One region of the Microbacterium sp. GXF0217 genome, then DNA from elsewhere that is predicted to be linked to it. Evidence: riboswitches for the same ligand, from Rfam matches in the RefSeq annotation. Region 1 holds a riboswitch; the other holds the start of a gene.
What was found. A riboswitch is a leader RNA that binds a small molecule or an ion and turns the genes downstream of it on or off. The one in region 1 is predicted to bind thiamine pyrophosphate.
Positions count from the first base shown of each region.

Region 2: linked by a shared signal. The riboswitch ahead of ACWAT3_RS08995 (bifunctional hydroxymethylpyrimidine kinase/phosphomethylpyrimidine kinase) and the one ahead of ACWAT3_RS04465 (ECF transporter S component) in region 1 are both predicted to bind thiamine pyrophosphate.

Region 1 covers NZ_JBSJZG010000002.1:219,838-235,065, reverse strand. The annotation lists gene ACWAT3_RS04525 (TetR/AcrR family transcriptional regulator) at 1-196, opposite strand, end outside; gene ACWAT3_RS04520 (NAD(P)H-dependent oxidoreductase) at 261-872, shown strand; gene rlmN (dual-specificity RNA methyltransferase RlmN) at 935-2,209, opposite strand; gene ACWAT3_RS04510 (hypothetical protein) at 2,228-2,512, opposite strand; gene ACWAT3_RS04505 (TetR/AcrR family transcriptional regulator) at 2,601-3,215, shown strand; gene ACWAT3_RS04500 (sulfite exporter TauE/SafE family protein) at 3,212-3,943, shown strand; gene ACWAT3_RS04495 (SDR family oxidoreductase) at 3,987-4,817, opposite strand; gene ACWAT3_RS04490 (SDR family NAD(P)-dependent oxidoreductase) at 4,841-5,602, opposite strand; gene ACWAT3_RS04485 (DUF488 domain-containing protein) at 5,700-6,059, shown strand; gene ACWAT3_RS04480 (phosphotransferase) at 6,117-6,842, shown strand; gene ACWAT3_RS04475 (energy-coupling factor transporter transmembrane component T family protein) at 6,844-7,623, opposite strand; gene ACWAT3_RS04470 (ABC transporter ATP-binding protein) at 7,620-9,071, opposite strand; gene ACWAT3_RS04465 (ECF transporter S component) at 9,080-9,727, opposite strand; TPP riboswitch at 9,719-9,829, opposite strand; gene ACWAT3_RS04460 (D-alanyl-D-alanine carboxypeptidase family protein) at 9,890-11,677, shown strand; gene ACWAT3_RS04455 (ABC transporter ATP-binding protein) at 11,904-14,027, opposite strand; gene ACWAT3_RS04450 (ABC transporter ATP-binding protein) at 14,024-15,228, opposite strand, start outside.
Region 2 covers NZ_JBSJZG010000003.1:585,009-600,236, reverse strand. The annotation lists gene ACWAT3_RS08995 (bifunctional hydroxymethylpyrimidine kinase/phosphomethylpyrimidine kinase) at 1-1,280, opposite strand, end outside; TPP riboswitch at 1,272-1,365, opposite strand; gene ACWAT3_RS08990 (glycoside hydrolase family 3 N-terminal domain-containing protein) at 1,397-2,572, opposite strand; gene pheT (phenylalanine--tRNA ligase subunit beta) at 2,658-5,159, opposite strand; gene pheS (phenylalanine--tRNA ligase subunit alpha) at 5,159-6,199, opposite strand; gene ACWAT3_RS08975 (amino acid ABC transporter permease) at 6,245-7,162, opposite strand; gene ACWAT3_RS08970 (amino acid ABC transporter permease) at 7,159-7,815, opposite strand; gene ACWAT3_RS08965 (glutamate ABC transporter substrate-binding protein) at 7,881-8,792, opposite strand; gene ACWAT3_RS08960 (amino acid ABC transporter ATP-binding protein) at 8,838-9,587, opposite strand; gene ACWAT3_RS08955 (TrmH family RNA methyltransferase) at 9,669-10,481, opposite strand; gene ACWAT3_RS08950 (ribosomal maturation YjgA family protein) at 10,576-10,992, shown strand; gene rplT (50S ribosomal protein L20) at 11,047-11,433, opposite strand; gene rpmI (50S ribosomal protein L35) at 11,467-11,661, opposite strand; gene infC (translation initiation factor IF-3) at 11,738-12,418, opposite strand; gene ACWAT3_RS08930 (DUF1844 domain-containing protein) at 12,624-13,010, shown strand; gene ACWAT3_RS08925 (SseB family protein) at 13,263-14,048, opposite strand; gene priA (bifunctional 1-(5-phosphoribosyl)-5-((5-phosphoribosylamino)methylideneamino)imidazole-4-carboxamide isomerase/phosphoribosylanthranilate isomerase PriA) at 14,032-14,778, opposite strand; gene hisH (imidazole glycerol phosphate synthase subunit HisH) at 14,893-15,228, opposite strand, start outside.

The DNA.
Region 1 (15,228 bases):
GCTCGGCGAGCACCTTGAGCAGTCCCTGCCGGTCTGCGAAGTGGTGATACGGCGCGTTGTGGCTGACGTTCGCCGATCGCGCGACCTCTCGCAGGCTGATCTCCGGCGCCGGCTTGTCCTCGAGGAGCTTCATCGCCGCCGCCTCCAGGGCATGGGCGAGATCGCCGTGGTGATAGCCGGTTCGCGAAGTTGACACAAGCAACATTCTCTCGTATCTTGACACTGTCAACCAAGTAGACACTGTCCAGATAGGAGATCCCATGCCCACCGCGCTGATTATCGACGGCCACCCGGACGCCCGATCGCTCACCTCCGAGCTCGTCCGCCGCTATGCCGCAGGACACGGGGATGCGCGGGTGCTGGCTCTGCGAGATCTGGACTTCGATCCGCACCTGCGGTTCGGCTACCGGGAGCGCATGCCGCTCGAGGCCGACCTCGCCGAGGCGAAGGCCGCTCTGCACGCGGCAGACACCGTCGTCGTCGCGACCCCGCTCTGGTGGGGGTCGGTCCCTGCCGTGCTCAAGGGGTTCTTCGACCGCGCTCTGCTCCCGCAGCAGGAGTACCGCTACACGAAGCTCGGCGTGCCGGAAGGCCTGCTGGGCGCTCGCCGCGGTCGGCTGCTGCTGCTCGCGGACACCCCCTGGTACGCCGCTGCCTTCACCGGGCTTCCGGCGCAGACGCAGGTCGCCCGCAACACGCTCCGCCTCTGCGGCATCCGCTCCGTGCGCACGCACCGAATGCTGGGCGTGAAGGATGCCAGACCCCAGCGGATCTCGACCTGGCTGGATCGCGCGGAAGATCTCGGCGCACGGGATGCGAGGTCACCCAGGGGCGCCCGGGTCGCCGAAGCGGCCGTCGCGGCGCCGGTGTGACGACAGCTATCGCACCCCGCACGACCTGAACGACCGACCGGGTCGGCGACGCGGACTCCGGCTCAGACGGTGGCGGCCGCCGCTTCGTCCTCAGTGGTCGCGACGAGCTGACCGCAGGCCCCGTCGATCTCCTTGCCGCGGGTGTCGCGGAGCGTCGTCGGGATGCCGGCGTCGTTAAGCCGGCGGACGAACTCGTTCTGCACCGAGACGTCGGACGAGGTCCAGATCGATCCGGGCGTCGGGTTCAGCGGGATCGGGTTCACGTGCACCCAGCCACGACCGCGCGCATTGAGCTTGTCCGCCAGCAGATCCGCGCGCCAGGCGTGATCGTTCATGTCCTTGATGAGCGCGTACTCGATCGACACGCGACGGCCGGTCTTGTCGAAGTACTCGCGCGCGGCATCCAGCGCCTCGTCGACCTTCCAGCGCGAGTTCACCGGGATGAGCTCGTCGCGTAGCTCGTCATCCGGCGCGTGCAGCGAGAGGGCGAACGTCACCGGGATCTCTGCGGCCGCGAGCTTGCGGATCGCCGGCACGAGACCGACCGTCGACACCGTGATGCCACGGGCGCTCATGCCGAGTCCGTCCGGCTGGGCATCGACCATGGTGCGCACCGCGTGCATGACGCGGTTGTAGTTGGCCATCGGCTCGCCCATGCCCATGAAGACGATGTTGCTGACCCGCTCCAGCGAGTGGTCGTCGCGCTTCTTGCCGCCCAGCTCGCCGTTCGCGATCGCGCGGTTCGCGCGGACCACCTGCTCGATGATCTCGGCAGCCGACATGTTGCGCGTGAGCCCGGCCTGGCCGGTGGCGCAGAACGGGCAGTTCATGCCGCACCCGGCCTGGCTCGACACGCACAGCGTGATCCGACCCGGGTAGCGCATGAGGACCGACTCGACGAGCGCCCCGTCGTGCAGACGCCACAGGAACTTGATCGTGTCGCCCTTGTCCGTCTCGAGCCGTCGCACCTCGGTCATCAGCGGAGGCAGGAGCCCGGTGACGAGCTCGTCGCGAATGCCCGCGGGCAGGTCCGTCATCTCGGCGGGGTCGGAGGTGTAGTGCTTGAAATAGTGGGTCGAGAGCTGCTTCGCGCGGAAGCCCGGGAGCCCGAGCTCCTTCACCTTCTCGACGCGCTCGGCCGGGGTGAGGTCGGCGAGGTGCACCGGCGGCTTGCCGCGCTTGGGGCTGGCGAACTGCAGAAGCGGTCGACCCTCGGCGTCCTTCTTCTGGGTCCAGCCTTCCGTGGCGGGCCGCACCTGCGGCGTGCCGGATGCCGCGCGCGGCGTCGTGGGACGCACAGCGCCGCTGTTGCGCGGCGCACGAGAGGTGTCGGTCATGTCTTCCAGGGTACGGCGTCACGGCTGGGAGACCGCGGGATCGGCCGGATTCGTGGGCGTCGTCCGCTTCGCGGCTCCGACGTTCGCCGACACCGCGATCCAGAGCCGCAGCAGTTGCGGCACGACGAGGTAGACCGAGAGCGGCACCACGACGACGGTGAGCACGAGGGCGCGCAGCACGACGGGCCACCCCTCGGTGAACGGTGCGAGCGCGTAGAGGCCGATCGTGACGAGCGGGAAGATCGCGAGCCAGGTGATCACAGCACGGACGTGGACCGAGACCGGGGCGACGGGGGCAGACATGAACATCCTCTTTCCAACTGACTGGTTGGTTACAGTGAACCACAGCTGAACCCCTAAGGCAACCGAACAGTTGGAATAGGATCGTCCCATGCCCTATACGCCGGAGGAGACGAAGCGCCGACTGCTGGCTGCGGCGGTCGACGAGTTCAGCGCGAACGGCCTGGCCGGCGCGCGCGTGGACCGGATCGCCCAGGCGGCCGACGCCAACAAGGAGCGGATCTACGCCTACTTCGGCGACAAGGAAGGGCTGTTCGGCGCTGCACTCGAGTCGACGCTGCTCGCCGTCATCCACGCCGTGGCCATCGAGGGAAGCGGGATCGACGCGGTGCTCGACTACGCCGCAGCGGTCTTCGATTATCAGGTCGCGCACCCTGAGCTCTCGCGCCTGCTCGCCTGGGAGGGGCTGGAGCGCACCAGCCCGGTGGCGTTCGAGGCCCGATCGGTGTCGCACGCGAACAAGGTCACCCAGTTGCGCAGGGTTCTGCCCGAGCTCGACGAGGCGACGGCCATCGAACTGCTCCTGACCATCGTGACGCTGGCCGACGGCTGGCAGGTCTTCCGCTCGCTCGATCAGCTGTACAGCGGCGGTCGCACGGATCTGCCGGAGCGGATCGCCGAACGCCGAGTGTTCGTGCTGCGCGCGGTGCGCGCACTGGTCGAGTCTCTCCTCTCGGATGCCGCGGCGCAGGATGCCGATCGATGACCGACCTCACCCCTCTCGCCTGGGGCCTGCTCGGCCTCGCCGCGCTCATCGCCGGTCTCGGGAAGACCGCGATCCCTGGCAGCGCCACGGTGTCCGTGGTGCTGTTCGCCGCCGTGCTCCCCGCGCGGACCTCGACCGCCGCCATGCTGCTGCTGTTCATCGTCGGCGACGTGTTCGCGCTCATCGCGTACCGGCGGCACGCACACTGGCCGACACTGCTGCGGCTCGCGCCGGCGGTCGTCGCCGGACTCGTGCTGGGATTCCTGTTCCTCGCGTACGGGGACGATCGCATCGTGCGCCGTGCGATCGGCGTGATCCTCCTGCTCATGATCGCGGTGACGCTGTGGCGCCGACGCCGCTCGGCGAAGGCCGTGGGCGGGCCGCTGCTCGGCGCCACCTACGGCACGCTCGCCGGATTCACCACGATGGTCGCCAACGCCGGCGGGCCGGTCATGTCGATGTACTTCCTGGCCACCCGCACACCCGTGCAGGTGTTCCTCGGCACATCGGCCTGGTTCTTCGCGATCGTGAATCTCGTGAAGGTGCCGTTCCTCGCGGGCATCGGCCTGTTCACCCCCGAGGTGCTGCTGATGGACCTGCTGCTCACCCCGCTGGTCGTCGCTGGCGCGCTCGTCGGCCTGAAACTCGCCAAACGGATGCCGCAGCAGCTGTTCGATCGACTCGTCATCATCCTGACGATCGTCGGGGCCGTGTACCTGCTGTTCTGACGCTCAGCCCCCGCTCCTTCTCGGGGCCGATGCCGAGCGCCGGTCAGTCGAGGAAGATGTCCGGGAACAGTGCGCTGTCCGGTGTGCCGGGGACCGCGGCATAGCCGGAGAAGTCTGTCACGCCGTCCTCCTCGAGCACGTCCTCGACGATCAGGCTCTGACCGGTGCGCTCATGCGACGGCGTGACGAGCACCGAGTAAGCGGCATCCGCGTAGATCGCAGGCGTCCGGCTCGCCGCCATGACCTGATCGCCGCCGAGCAGGTTCTGCACCGCGGCGGTCGCGATCGTGGTGCGGGGCCAGAGCGTGTTGGCGGCGATGCCGTCGCGGGCGAATTCGGCGGCGAGGCCGAGCGTCACCATCGTCATCCCGAACTTCGCCAGCGAGTAGCCGGTGTGCGCGCCGAGCCATCTCGGAGTCGGGTTCAGGGGAGGCGACAGCGAGAGGATGTGCGGGTTCTCGGCATCCTTCAGCACCGGCACGGCCGCACGCGACAGCAGGAACGTCCCTCGTACGTTGACGTCCTGCATGAGGTCGTACTTCTTCGCGCTGAGATCGAGCGAACGCGACAGGTCGATCACGCTGGCGTTGTTGAGGACGATGTCGATGCCGCCGAACTCGCCGACGGTCTTGAGCACGGCCTCAGTGACGTCGTCGTCCTCGCGGACGTCGCCGACGATCGGCAGGGCGTTGCCGCCGGCCGCGCGGATCTGATCCGCCGCGGTGTGGATCGTGCCCTCGAGCTTGGGATGCGGGGTGTCGGTCTTCGCGAGCATCGCGATGTTCGCGCCGTCCTGCGCGGCACGGAGCGCGATCGCGAGACCGATGCCGCGGCTGCCGCCCGACATCAGGATGGTCTTTCCTGCCAGTGTCATGTGTTCTCCTTCTCGAGCGCTGGTCACTTCGGGGCCATGCGGATGGCGCCGTCGAGACGGATCGTCTCGCCGTTCAGGTATCCGTTCTCGACGATGTGCTGCACGAGCGCGGCGTACTCCGCCGGTCGGCCGAGCCGGGCGGGGTACGGCACCTGCTCGCCGAGCGACGCCTGCGCCGCCTCGGGGAGGCTGGCCAGCATCGGCGTCTCCATGATGCCCGGAGCGATCGTGCAGACACGGATGCCGTGGCGCGCGAGCTCGCGCGCCACGGGGAGGGTCATCGCATGCACGCCGCCTTTGGATGCCGAGTAGGCGGGTTGACCGATCTGACCGTCGAACGCCGCGACGCTCGCGGTGTTGACGATGACGCCCCGGTCACCGGCCGGGGTCGCTTCGGTCTTCGCGATGATCGCGGACGCCTGCGACAGCACGTTGTACGTGCCGATGAGGTTGATGCGGACGATCCGCTCGAAGTCCTCCAGGGAGCCAGGGTCGCCCTCGCGGTCGAGCACCTTCGCCGGCGGGGCGATGCCGGCGCAGTTCACGACGATGCGCAGCGGCGCCTCGGTGTTCGCCACGGCGACGGCGGCCGCGGCATCCGCGGGGCTGGTCACATCGCCGGGGGCGAACGCGCCGCCGAGTTCGGCGGCCATGGCGGCACCGGCTGAGCCGGGCAGGTCGAGCAGGGTGACGTGCGCACCGGCCGCGGCGAGCGTGCGCGCCGTCGCGAGGCCGAGTCCGGATGCGCCACCCGTGACGAGGGCGCCGGATCCCTGGATCTGCATGCTGTTCTCCTTCGAACGATCGTGCAACTCAGTTCCAGCTTACGCGGATCCGAGTCCCACGCTTGGCGCGGGACGACCAGCGGTGTTGGCTGGACTCATGGAACTGCGTCGCAAGCGAGCCTACGACACCGCCGAAACCTCGGACGGGTACCGCGTGCTCGTCGATCGGCTCTGGCCGCGGGGCGTCTCGAAGGAGCGCGCCGCCATCGATCTCTGGGCCAAGGACGCCGCCCCGAGCCCCGCGCTGCGCACCGCGTGGCACGCGGCATCCGACGACGAGTGGAACGCTTACGCAGACCGGTATCGGGCCGAACTCGCTCAGGAGACAGCGCCCGCGCTAGCCGCGCTGACGGATGAGCTGCGGACCCACCAGGTGGTCACGCTCGTCTACGCCGCGCACGATCCGGAGCACAATCACGCGATCGTGCTCGAGGAGGCACTGCGCGACCTGCTGTGAGAGCATCGGTGCGGAACCCCGGAAGGATTCCCGGAAGGATCCCAGGAAGGAGCGCCCGTGAGCATCCCCGCCGCCGGCATCGCCGTCCCCGACCGCGTGCGCGAGCTCGCCGACGGCGCCGGGCTCACGCCGGTCTGGGAGAACGGGATCGGCGGACTGACGTTCCGCACCGACGACGACCGATTCATCAAGTGGGGTCCGCACGACCTCGAGGCGAACATGCGCGACGAAGCGGAGCGGATGCGGTGGGCGCGACGCTGGGCGGCGGTGCCCGAGGTGCTCGAGCAGGACCAGGATGCCGCGCACGAGTGGCTCGTCACGTCGGCGATCCGGGGCCGCAGCGCGGTCGACCCGCGCTGGATCGCGGAACCGGTCGCGGCCGTGCGGGCGGTGGGCGAAGGTCTGCGGATGCTGCACGACGCGCTTCCGGTCGACGAATGCCCGTGGGAGTGGAGCATCGCGAGCCGCTTCGCGAACGCCGAGCGCCGCGGCATCCGACTCCCCGACGTTCTGCGCGACGCCCCGGAGACGGACCGGCTCGTGGTGTGCCACGGCGACGCCTGCATGCCCAACACCCTGCTCGACGACGCCGGCCGCGCCATCGCGCACGTGGACCTTGCCGCGCTCGGCACCGGGGATCGCTGGGCGGACATCGCCGTCGCGTCGATGAGCACCCTGTGGAACGTCGGCCCCGGCTTCGACGACCTGCTCATCGAGGCGTACGGCGTCGAACCCGACCGGGAGCGCCTGACCTACTACCGCGACCTGTGGAACGCGAGCTGACTCAGGCCCCCACGAAACGGAACGTGCCGACGGCCACCGCCGCAGCGATCGACACCGCCATGATCGCGAGTCCCCCGACGAGCGCCACGGCATCCCTCGCGTGCAGGCGCGACGGGCGCGCCCAGGTGCGCGGGATGCCGGAGCCGAAGCCACGGGCCTCCATCGCCATGGCCAGCTTGGTGCCGCGCCGCACGGCGAACACCAGGAGCACGAACGCCATCGAGAAGAAGCGCCGGAGGGCCCCGGTATCGCCGACTCCACGCGCCCGACGCGCCAGAGCCATCGTGCGCCAGTCGTCGATGAACAGCCCGAGCATCCTGGCACCGGCGAGGATGCCGAGCACGAACCGGCTGGGCATCCTGGCGACCTGCGCGAGAGCGTCGGCGAGTTCGGTCGGGTCGGTGCGCCCGAACAGCAGGATCGTCGGCAACCCGAGCGCGACGACGCGCAGACTGACGGCGATCGCGAGTTCGATGGAGTCGTCGCTGATCGTGATGAACCCGAGACTCCAGTAGATGTGCCCCGCCGGCTCGGCGTAGAGCAGCATGCTGAGTCCCGCGATCGGAGCGAAGATCACGATCGGCAGCAGCCGCTTCAGCACCGTTCCGAGCGTCAGCCCGGTCAGCGGCAGGCACAGCAGCTGCAGAGCGATGGCCACGAGGGCGCTCGTCACGTCGATCGACGCGAACAACGGCACCGACAGAGCCAGGGCGAGCACCAGCTTCGTCACGGGGTTGACGCCGTCGAGCCACGCCTTCCGTTCGGCCTCGACGACGGTCATGCGCGCACCCTGCTCTCCAGCGCGATGCGATGCCCGCCGAGATGACGGATCACCCCGTCGTCGTGGGTCACCGCGACGATCGTCCGCCCGCGGGCGATCTCCTCCTGCAGCAGGGCCACGAGTGAGATCCAGCCGCGCCGGTCCTGCCCGAAGGTCGGCTCATCGAGCACGATCACCTCGGGGGATGCCGCGAGCACGGTCGCCACGGACAGCCGTCGCTTCTGCCCGCCGGACAGCGTGAACGGGTTGGCGAGCGCGAGCGGGGCGAGCCCCAGTCGCTCCAGGAGGCCGTCGACCACGGCATCCGTCCGCGCCCGATCCCACCCGAGCGCCTTCGGCCCGACCGCCAGCTCGTCGCGCAGCGTCTGCGTGAGGAACTGATGCTCCGGCTCCTGGAACACCGTCCCGATACGGGTGAGCAGTTCGCGCGATGTCCAGCGGAACGGGCGACGGCCGGTCCGACCGGCCAGCTCCGGTGCGGCGCTCACCTCGCCGGACCGCTCCGGGATGAGGCCGGCCAGAGTCAGCGCCAACGTCGACTTCCCGACGCCATTGGGACCGGAGATGACGGTGGCGCTGCCTCGGGGCACGACGACGTCGAGCCCCGCCTGGACGATCGTGCGCGGCTCCCGCGCGATCGCGAGGCCGGATGCCGAGAGCACCACAGGCCCCGCCGCCGCGTCGAGTTCGGGCAGGTGGATCTCGGCATCCGGGACCCAGACGCCGGCCTCGGCGAGCGCCGTGCCGTGCTCGGCGAAGACGCGAGCGGGCGGGCCGTCGGCCAGCAGCCCTCCGTCGGCGGCGAGCACGATCACGCGGTTCATGAGATCGGCCCACACCGGCGTGCGGTGCTCGACGACGATGAGGGTCGCGCCGGTCGCCTCGACCGCGCGCTCGACGCTCGCCCGCACCTCGCGAACGCCGGCAGGGTCGAGGTTCGCCGTCGGCTCGTCCAGCAGCAGCAGTCCGGGCCGCATCGCGAGCGCACCGGCGAGCACGAGCCGCTGCTTCTGTCCGCCGGACAGGGCCTTGGTCGCTCGGCTCAGCGACACATCGAGCCCGGTCGACTCGATCGCTTCGGCCACTCGACCGGGGATCTCGGATGCCGGAACGCCGAGGTTCTCGCACCCGAAGGCGATGTCGTCGCCGACCTTGGACAGCACGATGCCGGCATCCGGGTCCTGCAGGACCAGCCCCGTCCGTCCGCGAGCGGACTCCGGAGCGACCCCGTCGATCAGCAGGGAGCCGGTGCGCACGCCCTCATCGGCGTCACCGAGGACTCCAGCGAGCCCGGCGAGAAGCGTCGACTTCCCGGCTCCGGATGCGCCCAGCAGCAGGACGCGTTCGCCCGGCTCGATCGTGAACGAGACCTCGCTGACGGCGGGCAGTTTCCGGCCTGCATAGCGCCACCCCCAGCCCGTGGCCTGGACGCGCACCGGGGCGTTCATGCTCAGGCTCAGACCTCGCGGACGAGTTCTCGCCCGGCCGCGAAGCGGTTCAGCGCCCCCGTGACGGCCAATGCGCGCACGAGCAGCCACCCGACGACACCGGCGAGGATGGCCCCCGAGATCACGAGGGTGGTGAGGTAGATCGCGTTGAACTCGACCGACTTGAGGATATTCGGCGAGCTGCCGCCGAAGAGCTCCCAGACCCATGCGCCGAGGGCGGCGCCGACGCCGGCCAGCATCGCGACCGCGAGGCCGAAGCGGCGGTAGAAGAACAGCGCGAAGATGAGTTCGGCGCCGAGGCCCTGCACCACACCGGACACCACGGTCCCGACACCCCAGACGTTGCCGATGAGCATCGAGACGATCGCGGCGACGACCTCGACGACGAAGGCCGCGCCGGGCTTGCGGATGACGAGCCCGCCGATCACCCCGCCGATCAGCCAGATGCCGACGGCGACGCCGCCCAGTCCGGGCGTCAGCGCGTCGGCTGCGCCGAACCAGGCGCCGCCGACGATGTTCCAGCCCCAGAACAGCAGGCCGATCGCGACACCGAGGACGGCGGCCACGACGATGTCGACGACGCGCCACCTCAGCGGGTGGGCGGATGCCGTGGTGCTCGCATCTGCGGAAGCGGATGCAGACGTGGATGTACTCATCAGATCTCCTCCCTGCGCCGGCATGATCCGGATCAGGTTCGACGGTCGAAGCGCGGATCGCTTCCTCTCAGCCCGGCTCGCCGGACTCCCGTGGGTTGTGCGCTCGATCTTACTCCTCGGCGAATACGGCATTGTCACATGCGGATTCGGTACCGTATTCGAGTGACCCTCGATGACCAGACCGACGGCGGCGCTGCCCTCACACGCCGCGAGCACCGTCGACGCACCGGGGCCATTCCCATCACGACGGATGCCGATGTCGTCGCCGAGGCCGAACGAGTGACCCAGGCCGCGTCCGCTGCCGGCGCCGCTCCGGATGCTGAGCTCGCCGCATCCGTCGAGACGGAGCCCGCAGGGGCGGACGCGGAACTCGCGGAGCCGGTCGAGGCGGAGCCCGAGCTGACCGCCGAGGCCGAAGCCGAGATCGCGGCTCACGCCGGCGCCGAAGCCGAACTGAACGCTCCCCTCGAAGCGGGTGCCGGGCTCGCTGCTCCTGCCAGCACCGAAGCGGACCGGACGACGCCGACCGGCACCGACCCGGATGCCGAACTGGCGACGCTGCTCGCGGCTGGCGACGCGTCCGCGCAGCCGGTCGCCGCGTGGGCGGACGAGAAGTCCCCCGCGACCGCGCTGACCTGGGTGGATCCGGTCACCGTCGAGATCGCCACTCAGGCAGCACCGCTCGAAGCGCCATCCGACGGCGGCGGTCCCGACCTTCTGGTCGACGCCCCGCGGCGAGGATTCCTGCAACCCGGCATCCTCGTGCCGCTCGGAACACTGGCCGCGCTCGGACTCGCGTATGTCGGCACCACTCTGCTGTGGCCGCTGCACGAGCTCCCTCCGACGATCGAAGCGACGACCGTGACGCCCGTCGGTGCGGAAGCGGCCGCTTTCACGTGGCCTGCCGACGGCAGCGCCGCGGTCAGCGTCGAGGGTGTGAGCACGACGTCGTCGACGACCGAGACCGCCCCCATCGCCAGCGTGACGAAGGTCGTCTCGTCGCTGATGGTGCTCGAGGCCCAGCCGCTGCAGCTCGGCGAGCAGGGGCCGGAGTATTCCTTCGACAACAGCGATTCGAGTGAGTTCTGGTCGTACCTGCGTGACGACCAGTCCGCTCTGGACGTGCCGGTCGGCGGCGTGCTGACCGAGTACCAGATGCTCCAGGGCATCCTGCTCGGGTCGGCGAACAACTACATCGACCGACTCGCTGACGATATCTGGGGCTCCGACCGCGACTTCGCCGCAGCCGCCGAGTCCTGGCTGTCCGCTCGCGGATTGAGCGACATCACAATCGTCACGCCCTCCGGTCGCAACGAGAACAACGTGGCCTCCCCCGCCTCGCTCACGACCCTGGCCTCGATCGCCATGGCGAACCCGGTGTTCGCCGAGATCGTCGGCACGGAGTCCGTCGACCTGCCGGGAGCCGGAGTCGTCACGAACTCGAACGGCCTCCTCCCCGAACCCGGCTTCGTCGGGGTGAAGACCGGATCCCTCGACGGCGACTACAACCTGCTCAGCGCCAAGGATGTCACCGTCGGTGACGCGACGGTGCGCATCTACGCCGCCGTTCTCGGTCAAGACAGCGACGAGGCGCGGCTCGCCGCCAGCCGGGATCTGTACACGCAGGTCGAAGCGCAGCTGCAGGCCCAGGGGCCGGCCGTGACGGGCGACACGGTCGTCGGTCAGGTCAGCACGCCGTGGGGCGCGTCCGCCGACGTCGTCACCGATGGCGATGCGTCCGTCGTGCTGTGGAACTCCGCCGCCCCGACGGCCGAGGTCGCGTTCGATCTCGGGGAGACCAGGGATGCCAATGCCGCGGTCGGAACAATGACCGTCGCCGGCCCGGTGAACAGCGTCGACGTTCCGGTCGTCCTCGCCAGTGATCTCGAAGGCCCGAGCCCGTGGTGGCGCCTCACGCACCCCTTCGAGCTGCTCGGCATCACCGACTGACGCGCGAACCGACGCCTCGCGACGGGACCCGGATCGTCGCCCCACCCGGCGCGAAGCGACCACTCCCGACCCACGGCACACCCACCCGCCGCGCGAGGGGACCCGAAACGCCGCCACAGTGCGTCGCAAGCGACCACACGCGCCCCCTCGCGACCCGCGACACAGATGACGACGGGAACGATGAAGGGACCGCCACCTCTCGGTGACGGTCCCTTCGTGAGCGGGGTCAGGCCTGTTCGGACTCGGACTCCGCAGCCACGCCGGCGGCGGACTCGGCCTCATCGGCGTCTCCGGTGACGACCACGGGGGTCGATGCGGTGAGCGCCTCTTCGGCATCGATGTCGGTCGCCGCCTGCTCGAACTGCGACTGGTACAGCCGCCAGTACGCGCCCTGCGCGGCGATGAGCTCGTCGTGCGTTCCCTTCTCGACGATGTCGCCGTGCTCCATCACGAGGATGAGGTCGGCGTCGCGGATCGTCGAGAGGCGGTGCGCGATCACGAACGACGTCCGACCCTGTCGCAGCGCCGCCATGGCGTGCTGCAGCAGCAGCTCGGTGCGGGTGTCGACCGCACTCGTGGCCTCATCGAGGATGAGGATCGAGGGCTGCGCGACGAACGCACGCGCGATCGTGATGAGCTGACGCTCACCCGCCGACACGTTCGACGCATCCTCATCGAGGACCGTCTCGTACCCTTCGGGCAGCGCGTGCACGAACCGGTCGACGTATGTCGCCTTCGCCGCAGCGAGCACCTCGTCGTCGGTCGCCGTCGCACGTCCGTACCGGATGTTCTCCAGGATCGACCCGGCGAACAGCCACGGATCCTGCAGCACCATTCCGGTGCGCGAGCGGAGATCCGAACGCGTGAGATCGGCGATGTCCTGCCCGTCGAGCAGGATCCGCCCGCCGCTGAGCTCGTAGAAGCGCATGATCAGGTTGACCAACGTCGTCTTGCCCGCACCGGTCGGTCCGACGATCGCGACGGTCTGACCCGGTTCGACACGGAACGACAGGTCCTTGATGAGCGGACGCTCCGGCGTGTACGCGAACGAGACGTTCTCGAACTCGATGACGCCCTTGCCGTCCATGATCTCGGGGGCGTTCTCGTCGTCCGCCTCCTGCTCATCGGCATCCAGGAAGTCGAACACCCGCTCCGCGGACGCGGTACCGGACTGCACGACCGCCGCCATTCCGCCCAGCTCGCTCAGCGGCTGCGTGAACTGCTGCGAGTACTGGATGAACGCCTGGACGTCGCCGAGGCGGAGCTGACCGCTGGCGACCATCAGACCGCCGAGCACCGCGATGCCGACGTAGGTGAGGCTTCCGACGAAGGTCATGGCCGGCATGATGATGCCCGACAGGAACTGCGCCTTGAAGCTCGCCTGGAAGAGTTCTTCGTTCTCGACCTGGAACTTGTCGAGCGCGTCCTGCTCACGGCCGAAGACCTTCACCAGCGCGTGGCCGGAGAACGCCTCTTCGACGCGGGCGTTCAGTCGACCGACCTTGCGCCACTGCGTGCCGAAGGCCTTCTGCGAGTGCGGACCGATGACACCGAAGATCACGCCCATGAGCGGTAGAGCCACGAGCGCGACGAGCGCGAGCTGCCACGAGATCGTGAACATCATCCAGAGCACGCCGATCACGGTGAGGATCGAGGTCAGCGCCCCGGACAGCGACTGCTGCATCGTCTGCGTGATGTTGTCGATGTCGTTCGTGACGCGCGAGATCAGCTCACCGCGCTGCACCTTGTCGAAGTAGGACAACGGCAGACGGTTGATCTTCGCCTCGACGTCCTCACGCAGGCGCCACATCGTGCGCACCATGATGACGTTGATCACGTAGCCCTGGATCCAGGTGAGCAGGGCAGCGCCGACGTAGATCGCGAGGACCGCGATGATGATCCAGCGCAGGCGATCGAAGTCGATGCCCGCACCGACCTGGAAGTCGCTGAACGCCGCGACCATGTTCGCGAAGTCGTCCTGCCCCTGGGCGCGGAGCATCTCGACGATCTGCTCCTGCGAGGTCCCGGCCGGCACCCCGGAGTCCCCGAGGCTCTTCGAGATGAAGCCCTCGTAGATGATGTTGGTCGCTTCGCCGAGCACCTTGGGTGCCGCGACGGTGAGGACGACGCCGATCGCACCGAGGATCGAGACGAAGACGAACCACAGAGCCGACGGCTTGAGCAGACCGATCATGCGACCGAAGCTCTTGCCGAAGTTGTCGGCCTTGCCGGGAGCGACTGCGTCCCAATCGCCCGAGTTCTGACGCGCCTGCTCTGCGAGCTCGGCCTCGTACTGCTCCTCCGGGGTCAGCTGTTCCGGCTCGTTCCCGGATCTGGTCGAGGGGCTCATGCGTCCACCCCCAGCTGCGATTCGACGATCTCACGGTACGTGTCGTTGGACGCCAGGAGCTCCTGGTGCGTCCCGACGCCGACCATCGTGCCGCCTTCGAGGACGACGATGCGGTCCGCATCCGTGATGGTCGACACGCGCTGCGCGACCACGATCTTCGTCACCTCCGGCAACTCTCGCCACAGCGCCTGTCTCAAGCGCGCGTCGGTCGTGAGGTCCAGCGCCGAGAACGAATCGTCGAACACGAGGATCTTCGGCTGGTGCACGATCGCACGTGCGATCGCGAGGCGCTGACGCTGACCACCGGACACGTTCGTGCCGCCCTGGGCGATCCGCGAGTTCAGCCCGTCGGGCATCTCCTCGACGAAATCCCGCCCCTGAGCGATCTCGAGCGCCTTCCAGAGCTCTTCATCCGTGGCTTCCTCCCGGCCGTAGCGGAGATTCGACGCGACGGTGCCCGTGAAGAGGAACGGTCGCTGCGGCACGAGCCCGATGCTGTCCCAGAGCTGCTCGACATCCGCTTCGCGGACATCCGTTCCACCCACGCGCACGGCGCCGCCGGTGACATCGAACAGTCGAGGGATCAGCGAGATGAGCGTCGTCTTGCCGGCACCTGTCGAGCCGACAATGGCGACGGTCTCACCCGGCTCCGCACGGAAGTCGATGCCGCTGAGCACCGGCGAATCGGCGCCGGGGTAGGTGAACTCCGCATCCTCGAAAGCCACCGCTCCGGGCTCCGGGAACTCCGTGACGCCGTTCTCGGGGCGCTCCAGGCTCGACGGGACGTCCAGCACCTCGCCGACGCGCTCTGCCGAGACGGCTGCGCGCGGGATCATGATCGCCATGAAGCTGGCCATGATGACGCCGCCCATGATCTGGCCGATGTACTGCATGAACGCGAACAGCGTGCCGACCTCGACGTTGCCCGCGTTGATCTCGATGCCGCCGAACCAGATCACGGCGACGACCGTGACGTTCAGGATCAGCATGAACAGCGGGAACAGGAGGACGAACAGCGAGCCGATCTTGCGACCGAGGATCATGATGTCGGTGTTGGCACCGCGGAATCGCTCTTCCTCGATGTCTTCGCGGACGAACGCGCGCACGACGCGGACGCCGGTGAGCTGCTCGCGCATGATGCGGTTCACGTTGTCGAGCTTGCGCTGGTTGCGCCGGAAGAGCGGCACCATGCGACCGATGA
Region 2 (15,228 bases), on a different contig from region 1:
CAGAAGCAGGGCAGGATCGCCGCGATCAGTTCCGCGTAGTCGCCGCCGAACGCGGTCGAGCGGAGGTGGTCGAGGTACGCAGTCGTCGTCGCTGAGGGTTCGGCGCAGAAGGTGTCGGAACCCACGCCGCCCTCTGGCGTCAGCCAGGAGGCGTGCAGCTCGAGTTCTCCGACGATCGACCCCTGCGCGGAGTTCGCCCAGAACGCCTGCTCTGCCGGCGTCGGTGCGAGTCTGGCCGCCTCAGCAAGCACACGCGCGTACTCGCGCAGATACAGCGCGTCCTGGCCGAGGTAGAACAGGAAGGGCTCGCGTTCCAGCGTGCCATCGGCGAGCGCCCTGATGAAGGCGAGTTCGTCGATGCCGTCGCGGATGCCGCGGATGCGCGTCCACCACTCGTCCGCGACATCCGCGGCCGACGGGCCGACGTCGATTCCTCCCCGATTCCACAGACCGGCGAAATGACTGATCGGACCGTGCCCCTGGCCGACGTCGAGGCGTTCACCGGCCCGGAGAGATTCTCGCAACCAGGAGCGCGCCGACGCGACGGCCCCGGCGGGTGTCTCTCCCCTCGCGAGGCGAGTGGCGACGGCCGACGACAGCGAGCAGCCGGTGCCGTGTGTGTTCGTCGTCGCGATCCGCACGCCGGTGAACTCGTGCACGCCGTCGTGCGCGACGTCGACGAGCGCATCGGGGGCCTCATCTCCGGTCAGATGCCCTCCCTTCACCAGGACGGCGGCGCCGGTCTGCGCGGAGAGCGCGCGTCCGGCGGCGAGCGCGCCGGCCCAGTCCTCGACCGGCCCGCCGATCAGCACCCCGAGTTCGGCGATGTTGGGCGTGATGACGTCCGCTCGCGTCAGCAGCTCCCGCAGTGCGTCCTCGGCGTCGGCGTCGAGCAGCCGGTCGCCGCTCGTGGAAACCATCACCGGGTCAACCACGACGACCGGCGGGCGCTGCGCGTCCAGCCAGGCGATCACCGTGCGGATGACGTCGGCGTTCGCCAGCATCCCGATCTTGACGGCGTCGATGACGATGTCATCCGAGAGCGCATCGAGCTGAGCGTTCAGGAACGCGGGCGGCGGAATGTGGACGTCGCGCACGCCCCGGGTGTTCTGCGCGGTCAGCGCGGTGATGGCGGCCATGCCGTACCCGCCGTTCGCGGCGATCGATTTCAGATCGGCCTGAATGCCGGCTCCGCCGGATGGATCGCTGCCTGCGATGCTGAGCACGCGGGGCGTGCCTGCATTCGACGACTCGGAAAACGGACGCAGAAGATCGCTCATGCGCGACATCCCTTCGCTAGTACGAACTAGATCAGGTTCGACGGGTCTGTTCTCAGCCGCGGTCGCGGCACCCCGTGTCACTGCCCGCAGTCTATGCCCTGGCCAGGACCAGGACGTCAGGGAGTCAGAGAGGCGGACAGAGCCGCCACCCGCGTCGCCGCCTCGGCCAGGCGGTCGGCGAACGCGGGATCGGATGCCGAGCGCGCCGCGAGCGCGTCGATGATCTGTGTCGCCGTCTCGGGGCTCGAGCCCGCGATCGTCAGCACCATGTCCGCGCCCGCATCGACCGCCATGACGGCGTTGGCGACCGGATCGGCGTAGGCCGGATCGCCGGAGGACAACAGCATGCCGAGATCGTCGGTGACGGCGACACCGGTGAAGCCGAGCTCGTCCCGGAGTATCGCGTACCACTCCGGCGACAGCGTCGCGGGGAGATCCGACACCGCCGTGAATCTCAGATGCCCCATCATGACGAGCTCTGCACCCGCGTCGATCCCTGCGCGGAACGGCAGCGCATCGATCGCCCTCCACTCTTCCAGGCTCAGCGCGGTCGTGGGGATGGAATGGTGCGAGTCCCCCTCCGCGGCGCCGTGTCCGGGGAAGTGCTTGAGGGTCGTCGCGGCGTGTTTCTTCTCACCGGTCACGACCGCGGCGACCCGCTCGGCGACCGCCTGCGGATCGGTCCCGTACGACCGTCGGAAGATGAACGACCCGTCGGAGCGCGGCACATCGGCGACGACGCCGAAGTTGATGTCGATCCCGCCCTGTTCGAGCAACTGGCCGCGGGCGGAGAACGCAGCCTGCGCCGCCGCTGGGTCCTCGCTCTTCAGCGTCCGGGCGGAGGGCAGGTCATCCCACGGCAGACGGGCGACGTCGCCGCCCTCCTCATCCGTCGCGATGAGCGCCCCTGGCGACGCCGCATGCACGGCATCCGTCAGGGAGCGCAGTTCCTCGGGCCCGGCGGGGATGTTGTTCCCCATCAGGATCAGCCCGCGGGGAGCGCCCGCGACGTAGGAAGCAAGGGCCGCCGGATCCGTCCCGTCGGCGTAGCCCATGGTGATGAGAGCGGCCTGCTCTCTGCCCGGCATCTCCGCGACGCGTTCCGCCGCCCGTTCGAGCTCGGTCTTCGGCGTGGGTGTCGGCGTCGGCGTCGGCTCCGGTGACGCCGTCGGAGAGGGTGCGGAGGTCGCACTCTCCGGCCCCGGCCCGGCGGCCGGTGCGCATGCCGCCAGCCCCGCACCCAACGACACCAGCACCGCGGCGGCCGCGAAGCGCCGCTGCGAGATCGTCATGCGTCCATCCTGCCCTGCGTCGACTGGGCGTTCCCTCGATCATCGAGCAGGCGCGGCTCCGCCCGCTCGACGATCGAGCACGCAATCACTCGCGCAGCGTCGCCCCGAATCGCTCGGTCGCGACGGCGACGCCCGCGAGCTTCGCCTCGGTGGCCTCTGCCGCGGTCAGCGTCCGATCCGGCGCACGGAAACGCAGCGCGAACGTCAGGCTCTTCGAACCCTCGGGAAGCCCTTCGCCGCGGTAGTCGTCCACGAGCCGCAGGGATTCCAGCAGTTCGCCTGCGCCCTCGACGAGCGCCTCGCGGAGGTCGCCGGCGGCGAGAGCCGCCGGGACGACCAGCGACACGTCCTGCGTCGCCGCCGGGAAGGTCGACAGGCTCTCGGCCACCACGCGGCCGCCGGCGAGCTCGAGGATGCCGTCGAGATCCAGCTCCAGAACGACCGCGCGCCCTGGGAGGTCCGCGTCGGAGGCCACGTCAGGATGCAGCTCGCCCACGTAGCCGACCTCGGCGCCGCGCACGCTGAGCACACCGGTGCGCCCCGGGTGCAGCGCGGCGCGCTGCCCCTGGACGACGTCGATCTCGGTGCCGGCGGCCACAGCGAGGACCTGAACCACGTCGAGTGCGTCGCTGAGGCCGTACGCCTCGGCGGCGCGCCCCGGCTGGCGCGGTGTCGCGTTGCCCGTGAACAGGGCTGCGATGTGACGACGCTGCGGCGGGATCGAGGCGTTCAGGGCGGCGAGCGTCTCGTCGGACGGACGCGCACCGAGCGGCGGAACCTCGTCGGTGCCGTAGACGACATCGGCTTCGGGGAGGAACACGATGCCGGCCTCGAAGATCGCGACGTCGGTCAAGCCCCTCGCGACGTTTCGATGCGCTGTCTGCAGAAGGCCCGGAACCAGCGAGCGCCGCAGGAACGGCGCCTGGCCGTCGAGAGCGTTCGCCAGACGGATGCTGGCGACATGCTCGCCCGACTCCGATCCGTGCAGATCGTTGTGCGCCTCGGTCGTGAACGGGAACGACGGCGTCTCGACGAGACCCGCAGCGGCCAGCGCATTCGCGACGCGACGACGACCGAGCTGCATCGCCGTCAGCCCGCGGCCGGACGGCGGCGTGGGCAGCACGGACGGGATGCGGATGAGACCGTGGATGCGGGCGACCTCCTCGGCGAGCGTCCACTTGTCGGTGAGGTCTGGACGCCAGCTCGGCGGGATGACGAACCATCCGTCCGAGGTCTCCGCGACCTCGGCGCCGATCATCTCGAGGGCGTCGACGATCTCGGCATCCTCGTAGTCCACCCCGATCAGGCCGGGTACGAACTCGGCCGGAAGGTCGATCCCCGCGATCTCGACCTCGGAGTACAGCGCTCCGCCGATCTCGTCCAGGGTGCCGCCGGCGAGCTCGACCATGAGGTCGGCGACGCGACGAGCCGCGACGAACGGGATGAGGGGGTCGACACCGCGCTCGAAGCGCTTGGACGCCTCGCTGGGCAGCTTGTGCCGGCGCGCGGTGCGCGCGATCGACACCGGGTCGAAGTTCGCGGCTTCGATGAGCACGTTGCGCGTCTCATCCGACATCTCGGTCGTCCCGCCGCCCATGACGCCGGCGAGACCGATCGGACCGGACTCGTCGGTGATGAGCAGGTCCTCGACGTGCAGCGTGCGCTCCTGACCGTCGAGGGTCGTCATCTTCTCGCCCTGCTGCGCACGGCGGACCGTGATCCCACCGGAGAGCTTGTCCAGGTCGTAGCCGTGGATCGGGTTGCCGAGCTCGAGCATGACGTAGTTGGTGATGTCGATGAGCACGCCCAGCGAGCGGATGCCGGCGAGTGCGAGCCGCGACACCATCCACGGCGGCGTCGGCCGGGTCGGATCGACATCGCGGACAACGCGGACGACGAACTCCTGCACCGCGGGCGCTTCGCGCAGCGGCTCAGCGGTGACGGCGAGCGGGAAGCCGGCCCCTGGGGCCACTTCGTCCCACTCGTGCTCGGCCGGGTCGCGGAAGTCCGCACCCGTGGCGTGCGCGTACTCGCGTGCCACGCCGCGGAGCGAGAACGCGTAGCCACGGTCCGGCGTGACGTTGATCTCGATGGCTACGTCGTCCAGGCCCAGCAGGGCGAGGGCGTCGGTGCCCACCTCGGGGTCGAGACCCAGCGTCGACAGGACCAGGATGCCGTTGTGCTCGTCCCCCAGGCCGAGTTCGCGCGCCGAGGCGATCATGCCGTCCGACACGTGTCCGTAGGTCTTGCGTGCCGCGATCGGGAACGGACCGGGGAGCACCGCGCCGGGCAGCGTCGCCACGATCTTGTCGCCGACGGCGAAGTTGCTGGCGCCGCACACGATACCGCGGACGCCGCCGTTCGCGTCGCCGACGTCGACCTGGCACCACCGGATGGTCTTGCCGTTCGACTGCGGCTCCTCATCGAATGACAGGACCTCTCCGACGACGACGGGGCCGGAGATCTCGACCCGGTGGATCTCCTCCTCCTCGAAGCCGACGGCCACGAGGGACGCGAAGACGTCCTCAGGGGTGGCATCCGCTGCCACATCCACGTACTCACGCAACCACGAAAGCGGGACGCGCATCACACCACCATCCCGAACTGCTCGCTGAAGCGGACATCGCCCTCGGCCATGTCGCGCATGTCCTTCACATCACTGCGGAACATCAGCGCCCGCTCGATGCCCATGCCGAACGCGAAACCGCTGTAGACCTCCGGATCGATGCCGGCGGCCCGCAGCACGTTCGGGTTGATCATTCCGCAGCCGCCCCATTCGATCCAGCGCGCGCCGCCCTTGAACGTCGGGTGCCACAGGTCGACCTCGGCCGACGGCTCCGTGAACGGGAAGTAGTTGGTGCGGAAGCGGGTCTTCGCCTCCGGCCCGAACAGGGCGCGCGCGACGTGGTCGAGGGTGCCCTTGAGATGCGCCATCGTGATGCCCTGATCGACGACGAGCCCCTCGAACTGGGTGAACACCGGCAGATGCGTGGCATCGAACTCGTCGGTGCGGTAGACCCGCCCAGGGCACAGCACGTAGATCGGAATCTCGCGCTCGATCATCGAGCGCACCTGGACGGGACTCGTGTGCGTGCGCATCACGAGGTGGCGCGAGGTCGGGTCGACGTAGAACGTGTCCTGCTCCTGGCGGGCGGGGTGATCCACGTCGAAGTTCAGAGCGTCGAAGTTGAACCACTCGTGCTCGAGCTCCGGCCCCTCCGCGATCTCCCAGCCCATCCCGACGAAGATGTCGCACACCTCGTCCTGCAGGAGGGTCAGCGGATGCCGTGCACCCACGCGCGTGCGCGAGGACACCGCGGTGATGTCGACGCGCTCGGCCTCGAGACGCGCAGCCGTCTCGGCTGCGGCGAGCTCGGTCTCTTTCGCGGCGAGCGCCTGCGAGACCCGGCCGCGCCCTTGGCCGACGAGCTTGCCGAACGCCGCCTTGTGCTCGGGGGCGACCTGGCGCATCGAGGCGTTGAGGACCGCCAGGGGCGACCCCTCCCCGACATGCGCCGCACGCGCGGCCTTCAGCTCTGCGGTGCTGGCGGCGGCGGCGATCGCATCGAGCGCTGCTGCGACGGCGGTCTCCACCGCCTCGGGCGTGATCTCAGGTACGTCTGACACGAGAATCGAGTCTACCGGCGCGCGATGAGCGCGCCGTGCCGTCGATCACCGGAGGCCGGAATCCAAACCGTCCCTGCCGGCACCCTTCTGCATCGCGATCGCCTCGGTGAGCGTCGACTCGTCATCGGCCGCCGGGTTGTGCGCCGTCGCGATCGCCCGCAGCTTCGTCGAACGACGCGTGCGGATCTCGAGGTACTTCGCGATGCCGGAGAGGATCAGACACATGACGATGTAGATGCCGCCGATGATGAACGCGGACTGCAGGATCGGCCGGCCCTGCTGGGAGCTGAGCAGCTTCGCGTAATACAGCAGCTCGGGGTAGGTGATGATGAACCCGAGCGCGGTGTCCTTCATCGTCACGACGAGCTGAGCCACGATGACGGGCAGCATGACGCGGACGGCCTGCGGGAGCAGGATGAGCCGCATGACACCGCTCTTGCGCAGACCGATCGCGTAGCCGGCCTCCTTCTGCCCACGCGGCAGCGACTCGATGCCGGCGCGCAGCACCTCCGCGAGCACTGAACCGTTGTAGGCCATCAGCGCGAGTACGACGGCCCAATAAGGGTCCATCTTGATGCCGAGCGACGGCAGACCGAAGTACAGCAGCATCATCAGGACGAGCACGGGGATGGCTCGGAAGAGTTCGGTGATCGCCGTGATCGGAATGCGCACCCACGCGTGATCGGAGAGCCGTCCGATCGCCAGCACGAAGCCGAGAACCAGACTGAGCACGGCCGCGAGTGCGAAGGCCGCGAGCGTGTTGACCAGGTGGACGCCGATCTGCTCCCACACCCGGGTGAACGTGAAGACGTACCACTTGCTCGCGTCGAACTGCCCAGAGACGTAGAGGCGATAGACCAGGAAGCCGAGCACGGCGAGGACGACCAGCACCGTGACGACGCCGAGGATGCGGTTGCGTGCGATGGCCTTCGGACCGGGCACATCGTAGAGAACGGAAGTCATCGTGCGATCCTCCATCGCCTCTCAAGAGAGTTCTGCACCCAGCTGAGCAGCAGCACCAGGACAACGAAGATGATGGCCACCCAGAGCAGGACTTCCATGGGGTTGCCAGGGCGCGTGTGCGAATCGTTGATCGCGGCACGCACCGACGCGAGTTCGGCGACGGAGAATCCGGCAGCGACCGTCGTGTTCTTGAGCAGAGCGATGAAGACGCTCATCATGGGCGGCACCACGGAACGGAAAGCCTGCGGCAGCACGATCAGCGACATCACCTGGCCGAACGGCAGGCCGATCGCGCGGGCGGCCTCGGCCTGGCCGACCGGAACCGTGGCGATTCCGGCTCGCAGGACCTCGGCGACGTACGTGGCGGTATAGATGCCGATCGCGAGGATGCCGAGAGTCAGATTGCTCAGCTTCGGCAGACCGAGCTGCGGGTACCCGAAGACGAAGAAGAAGAAGACCAGGGTGAGGGGCGTGTTCCTGACGAGGTTCACGTACACCGTGCCGACGCCGCGGGCGATCGGAACAGGCGAGACGCGCATCGCGCCGACGATCACGCCGAGCACGAGCGCGATCGCTCCGCCGGCGAAGAACACGATCAGCGTGTTCAGGAGCGCTGCGCTCCACAGGTCGAGGTTGCCGAAGACGACGTCCACTGCGCCCTGCCCTTCTCAAGTAGGTGAGGAGGGGACGACCGGATGGCCGTCCCCTCCGCGGTCAATCAGTCGACAGCGGGCTGCTCGACCTCGATGCCGCTAGAACCCAGGTTCGCGTCGAAGATCGCCTGCCAGATGTCGCCACCGTCCGTGAAGAGGGTGTTGATGTGCTCCTGCAGCGCGGTGTCGCCCTTGGGCAGGCCGACGCCGTAGCGCTCTTCGGTGAACAGCCCGCCGACGACCTTGACGTCGTCCGGGTACTGCGCCGCGTAGCCGATCAGGATCGCCTGGTCGGTGGTGACGGCATCCACTTTGCCGGAGATCAGGTCCTCGACGCAGGCCGAGTACAGGTCGTACTCCTGCGTCTTGATCTCGGGGTAGTTCTCCTTGATGTTCTGGATCGGGGTGGAACCGGTCGCCGAGCAGACGGTCATGCCGTTGAAGTCCGAAACATCCTCGACATCGGTGATCTCGCTGTCCGCGCCGACCAGGAAGCCCTGACCGGTGATGAAGTACGGACCGGCGAAGTCGATCTGCTCCTTGCGCTTGTCGGTGATCGAGTACGTGCCGACGTAGTAGTCGATGTCGCCGTTCACGAGCGCCTGCTCGCGGTTCGCCGAAGCGATCGGCTGGAACTCGATCTGCTCCTCCTCGAAGCCGAGGGACGCAGCGATCCAGCGCGCGATGTCCACGTCGAAGCCGGTGCGCTCCCCCGTCGTGACGTCCAGGTAGCCGAGACCGGGCTGGTCCTCCTTGACGCCGATGATGACGCCGTCGCGCGCCGTCATGGCATCGAACGTCGGGCTGCCTTCCAGCGTGACGTCCTCAGCGACCTCGAACCAGGTCGTGTCCTCGCCGGCGTCGCCGCCGCCGGTGTCGCCGCCGGGGTCGGACGGCGTGCCGCTGTTGCAGCCGGTCAGCGCGAGCAGCGCTGCTGCCGCGATCCCGATCCCTGCCAGTGTCCGTGTGCGTCGCATGTGCGTCTCCTTCGTGTGCTGTGTGTGCAGGATGGTCAAGTCGGATCAGTGCGTGAGGAGCTTCGAGAGGAAGTCCTTCGCGCGGTCGCTCTTCGGGTTCGTGAAGAACTCCTCGGGCGTCGCCTCTTCGACGATCTTCCCGTCCGCCATGAAGACGACGCGGTTCGCGGCCTTGCGCGCGAAGCCCATCTCGTGCGTGACGACGATCATCGTCATCCCGTCCTTGGCGAGTTCGACCATGACGTCGAGGACCTCGTTGATCATCTCGGGGTCGAGCGCGCTGGTCGGCTCGTCGAACAGCATCACCTTGGGGTTCATCGCCAGCGCTCGTGCGATCGCGACGCGCTGCTGCTGGCCGCCGGAGAGCTGCGCCGGGAGCTTCGATGCCTGCTGGGCGACGCCGACGCGGTCGAGCAGCAGCATCGCCTCCTTCTCGGCATCCGCCTTCTTCATGCCGCGGACCTTGATCGGCCCGAGCGTGACGTTCTCGAGGATCGTCAGGTGGGCGAAGAGGTTGAACGACTGGAAGACCATGCCGACATCGGCGCGCAGGTGCGCGAGGCCCTTGCCCTCGGCGGGCAGTTCCTTGCCGTCGATAGAGATCGTTCCGCTCGTGATCGTCTCGAGCCGGTTGATGGTGCGGCACAGCGTCGACTTGCCGGACCCGGAGGGCCCGATCACGACGACGACCTCGCCCTTGCCGACAGTGAGGTTGATATCGGTCAGCGCCTGGAACTCGCCGTAGTGCTTCTGGACATTGTCCACGACGACAAGGGGCGCACCAGTCTCGGTCATGCTCCCCACCCTAGGAGTCGGGAGCCCCCGGAACCAGAGCCGAATCGCCCGAGTTACACAGTTGTAACCGGGCGGAATCGTTCAGCGCGCGGCGGCTGCGCGTTGCGTGAACGCGCTCTCGTACAGGCAGACGCTCGCCGCGGTGGCGAGGTTCAGAGATTCCGCGCGTCCGAAGATCGGCAGCTTGAGCGCGCGATCGGCCAGCGCGAGCGACTCGTCCTCGAGTCCGCGGGCCTCATTGCCGAACAGCCAGGCGGTGGGGCCGTCCAGCACGCCCTCCGCACGGGCGGCCAGCAGGTCATCGCCCTTTACATCGGCCGCCAGCACCGTGATCCCGGCGGCGCGTGCCCGCGCCACGACATCCACCAGGTCGCCGCCGACCGACACCGGAAGGTGGAACAGGGACCCCGTCGTCGCACGGACGACCTTCGGGTTGTACGGGTCGACGGTGCGTCCGGTGAGGACCACGGCATCCGCGCCGGCGGCATCCGCGGCCCGGATGATGGTCCCGAGGTTGCCCGGATCGCGCACTTCCTCACAGATCGCGATCAGCCGCGGGGATGCCGCGAAAATCTCCTTCACGGCGGTCGGGGTCTGCTGGACGACCGCGACGAGCCCCTGCGGAGTGACGGTGTCCGCCATCGCGTTCAGGACGTACTCAGTGACGTATTCCACTACGACGCCGTGCTGGGTCGCCTTGGCCCGTATGTCCGGATGCTTCTCCCACCCGTTCGGCGTCGAGAACAGCTCGACGATCGCGTCCGGACGGTAAGAGAGCGCTTCGCGCACCGCCTGCGGGCCCTCCAACAGGAACAGGCCCGTCTCGGTGCGGGCACTGCGCTTGGTGAGCTTGGCGACAGCGCGAACACGGGGGGACCGGGGATTCTCCAGCACGATCTCAGTCTAGGGACACCGGGACCGCTCCCGCGCGCATCGCGGAGCGCTGTTCACTCGGCGTCCACGCAGATGAGCGGGTTAGTGTGCCCTGGTGCCATCCGCCGTCCCCCGCTCTCCGAATCGTCGGCGCGCCGCCGTCGGTTCGGCCGCTGCCCTCACGCTCGCGGCGGGCCTTCTCGTGCACCGTTACGGCTCGGGGGATGCCGGCGACATCGTCGGCGACGCGCTGTATGCGACGCTCATCTACCTCCTGCTGGCACTGCTCGCCCCGCGCAGCCCGCGGCGCCTGATCGGCGCGCTCGCGCTCATCTTCTGCGCGCTCGTGGAGTTCCTGCAGCTCACCGGCATCCCGCGCGAGGCGGCGACCGTCTTCCCGCCGGCCGCCCTGGTCCTCGGTGCCGGGTTCGACCAGCGGGACCTGCTGGTCTATGCGGCGGCCGTGGTCATCGTGATGATCATCGACGTCGCGCTCTCGCGCGCCACGCGACCACGGTCGCACACGGCGTAGAGACGATGAAACGGGCGCCCTCCCGAAGGAGGACGCCCGTTTCCGAGAGGATGCTTACGCAGCCGTCTTCGGCGCGTTCACGTCCGAAGGCAGAGCCTTCTTGGCCGTCTCGACGAGCGAGGCGAACGTGGCCGGCTCGTTCACCGCGAGCTCGGCGAGCATGCGACGGTCGACCTGCACACCCGCGAGGCCGAGGCCCTGGATGAAGCGGTTGTACGTGATGCCGTTCTGGCGGGCCGCAGCGTTGATGCGCTGGATCCACAGACGGCGGAAGTCGCCCTTGCGCTTGCGACGGTCGCGGTACGCGTAGACGAGGGAGTGAGTGACCTGCTCCTTGGCCTTGCGGTACAGACGCGAACGCTGACCGCGGTAACCGGACGCGCGCTCGAGGATGACGCGACGCTTCTTGTGGGCGTTGACCGCCCTCTTGACTCTTGCCATTTTCCTGTATTCCTGTTCGTGCGTTCGGGCGCGTCAGCGACCGAGAAGCTTCTTCGCGACCTTGGTGTCAGCCTTCGACAGCACCTGGTCCTGGTTGAGGCGGCGGGTGCGACGGCTCGACTTGTGCTCGAGGTTGTGGCGCATACCGGCCTGCTGCTTCTTCAGCTTTCCGCTTCCGGTGATCTTGAAGCGCTTCTTAGCACCCGAGTGGGTCTTCTGCTTCGGCATCTTCTCTTCCTTCGTATGGCGCCTTCTCAGGCGACGGTGTTCACCCGCGCAATGCGGGAGTCTGTGGGGGCGGGTGTTACTCCGCTGCGGCCTTGTCCGCGGCATCCGCGGTGTCCGCGGTCTTGCCATCGCGGGCGGCCTGCTTGTTCGCGGCGCGCTGAGCGTCGCGGACGGCGTTCTGCTCGGCCTTCGCTTCGGACTTGTTCTTCAGCGGAGCGACGACCATGACCATGTTGCGTCCATCGATCGTGGGGTTCGACTCCACGGTCCCGAACTCGGCGACATCCTCCGCGAACTTGCGGAGCAGACGCACACCCTGCTCGGGACGCGACTGCTCTCGTCCACGGAACAGGATCATCGCCTTCACCTTGTCGCCGGCCTTCAGGAAGCCCTCGGCACGCTTGAGCTTCGTCGTGTAGTCGTGAGCCTCGATCTTCAGACGGAAGCGGACTTCCTTGAGGATCGTGTTCGCCTGGTTGCGGCGAGCTTCCTTCGCCTTCTGGGCGGCCTCGTACTTGAACTTGCCATAGTCCATGATCTTGACCACGGGCGGCTTCGAGTTGGGGGCAACCTCGACCAGGTCGAGGTCGGCTTCCTGCGCAAGGCGCAGCGCCGCCTCGATACGGACGACGCCGATCTGCTCACCCGCGGGACCGACGAGGCGGACCTCGGGGACGCGGATGCGCTCATTGGTGCGGGGATCGCTGATGCGGAACTCCTTAGACGATGGTTTCGGCCACCAGGATGCGGTTGGCATCCCGGGCGAAATCAGAATCGTCTCCCACCCACCGGCGTTCAGACACCGGCTGGCACCCTGTCTGCCGGCCGCTCTTTCGAACGGAACCGGTGGAGTGCAAGACCCGGTAGCCTGGAACGGCAAGCGCGGGTGGGAAGTGAATCCTCTTTCGTACCGGAACAAAACGTTCCGGAGCCCGGCACAGTCTAACAGAAGGCAAGGCGAAGTGACGACTCAGGCATCAGGCGACGACCACAGGCATGACGAGTGGGCTCGGCAGGAGGATGCCGCGACCGCCGCATCCCGCGATATCGCCGATGTTCCGGCGGTCGAGGTGATCACCACGACCGCGGTGCACCTCATGAGCGCGGCGGCCGTGAAGCTCGGCCTCGCCGACGACCCCGACACGCAGCTCGACCTCGACGAGGCGCGCAAGCTCATCAACGCGCTGGCCGGCCTCATCACCGCCGGGGCGCCGGAGATCAGCGACATGCACGCCCGTTCGCTGCGCGATGGACTGCGGTCGCTGCAGCTCGCGTTCCGCGAGGCATCCACCATCCAGGACCCGATCGGCAAGGGGCCGGGCGAGAAGTGGACGGGGCCGGTCACGTAATTCGGTCAGCCGGCTTCGGCCCTGCGGGCTCCGGGGCGCCGCCTTCGCTCGCAGAGTGGGCCCCTCCCGCTTCGCGGGCCCCTCCCGATGCTCGCTCCGGTCGGCGCCCCTGCGCCCTCCGGACCTGCGTCCTCACGATTCCATGATCGGTGGATGAGGAGGAGGCTTTCACGACGTCCCCGCTGACTCCGGCTGCTCGCTCGTATCCGTCGCTGAACTGGTGAACGGGGAGGGACGGGCGGAGCGTCGCTGTCAGGCGGAGCGGCGGAGTTTCACCGTCAGGGAATCGGCGAGGACGGCGATGCGGTCATCGGCGGCCCAGCGCTGCGCGAGGCGCGCGAGCACAGCATCCAGAACGTCGCGCTCCAGCCCGTCGACGAGCTCGAGGATGACGACGAGCTCGGGCCCGCGCAGCCGCGCATCGGGGTCCCCCGGCGCCACCGCGACATCGATCACGGCGAGCTCATGCGCGACGCTCGCCTGCAGCGCCGCGTACACCTCGGGCGAGAGGAAGCTCGGCTCCCAGGCCTGCCCCTGCGCAACGGCCCAGACGGCCGGACGGCGCAGCACGAACTCCGTGTCGCTGGTCGGATCGAGCACGATCAGATCGGTGTCCTCGGCGGAAGCGGCCAGCGCTGCCCTGACAGCCTCGACCGGGATCGGCCGGGCCGAAGCATTCCACCGCTGCATCGCCTGGACGGAGGAGAACACGGGCTGCACGCGCCGTCCGTCCGGCGCCGCGACCGTGACGATGGACAGCTCCTGCGTCTTGTCGACCGCGAGCCCAGAAGGAGCGACGCCCTCTTCGCCCTTCTCGGCGATCAGCGGGATCAGGACGCGCGCCGCACGGAAGGCGTCGACGACCTCGACCTGACTGCCCGCTCCCGCGCGGAAGCGGACAAGCGCATCGAGCAGCGCAGGATCGGCCGAACCGTCGTCCGCAGCGTGCGGGTTCGACTCGAAGCTGCGCCCCTCCCAGGGAACGCCGGCCGAGTCACCCTCGTTCGGGTGGTCGCAGGAATCAGTCCCCTGCGACATCCAGCGCCTCAGCCAGCGTGAACGCGCCGGCGTAGAGTGCCTTGCCGACGATCGCGCCCTCGACGCCCAGCGGCACGAGCTCGCGCAGCGCCGCGATGTCGTCGAGGCTGGAGATGCCCCCGGAGGCGACGACGGGCTTCGGGGTGCGCGAAGCAACCTCGCGCAGAAGTTCGAGGTTCGGCCCGCGCAGCGTGCCGTCCTTGGTCACGTCGGTCACGACGTAACGGCTGCAGCCCGCCTCCTCGAGACGGTCGAGGACCTCCCAGAGGTCCCCGCCCTCTTCGGTCCAGCCGCGCGCCGCCAGCGTCGTACCGCGGACATCCAGCCCGACGGCCACGGCCTCTCCGTAGCGGCCGATGACATCCGCCGCCCACTCCGGGTTCTCCAGAGCCGCCGTGCCGAGGTTGATGCGGGACGCACCGGTCTCGAGCGCGGCCTCGAGGCTCGCGTCGTCACGGATGCCGCCGGAGAGCTCGACGTTCACGTTGCGGAACTGCTTGATGACCTTGCGGAGGATGCTCGCGTTCGAGCCGCGTCCGAACGCGGCGTCGAGGTCGACGAGGTGGATCCACTCAGCGCCTTGATCGACCCATTCGGCCGCGGCATCCAACGGGTCGCCGTAGCTGGTCTCGCTGCCCGCCTCGCCCTGGGTGAGCCGCACCGCCTTGCCGCCGGCCACATCGACGGCCGGGAGAAGGATCAGGCTGGGTGTTGACGCGAAGTCGTTCATGTCGTCCTCGGGTGGGATGGATGCGCTCCGTTGGCGGGCACGAGACACGAGACTAGTCCGCCCGGCGGCACGGTTCAAAACGGTGACCTCCGCGTGACGGCATGCGTCATCGACTCAGAGCGTGCCGACCCAGTTGCGCAGCAGCTGGATGCCGGCCTCGCCGGACTTCTCGGGATGGAACTGCGTCGCGGAAAGCGGCCCATTCTCGACGGCGGCGAGGAACGGCGAACCATACGTCGCCCACGTCAGCGCGGGCTCGGGGAACGGCGGCATGACGTCCAGTTCCCAGTGCTGCGCGGCGAAGGAGTGCACGAAGTAGAAGCGCTCGTCCTCGATGCCCCGGAACAGCACGCTGCCCTCATCCGGCGTCACCGTGTTCCAGCCCATGTGCGGCAGCACGGGAGCGTCGAGTTCGGTGACGGCCCCGGGCCACTCCCCCAGTCCCTCGGT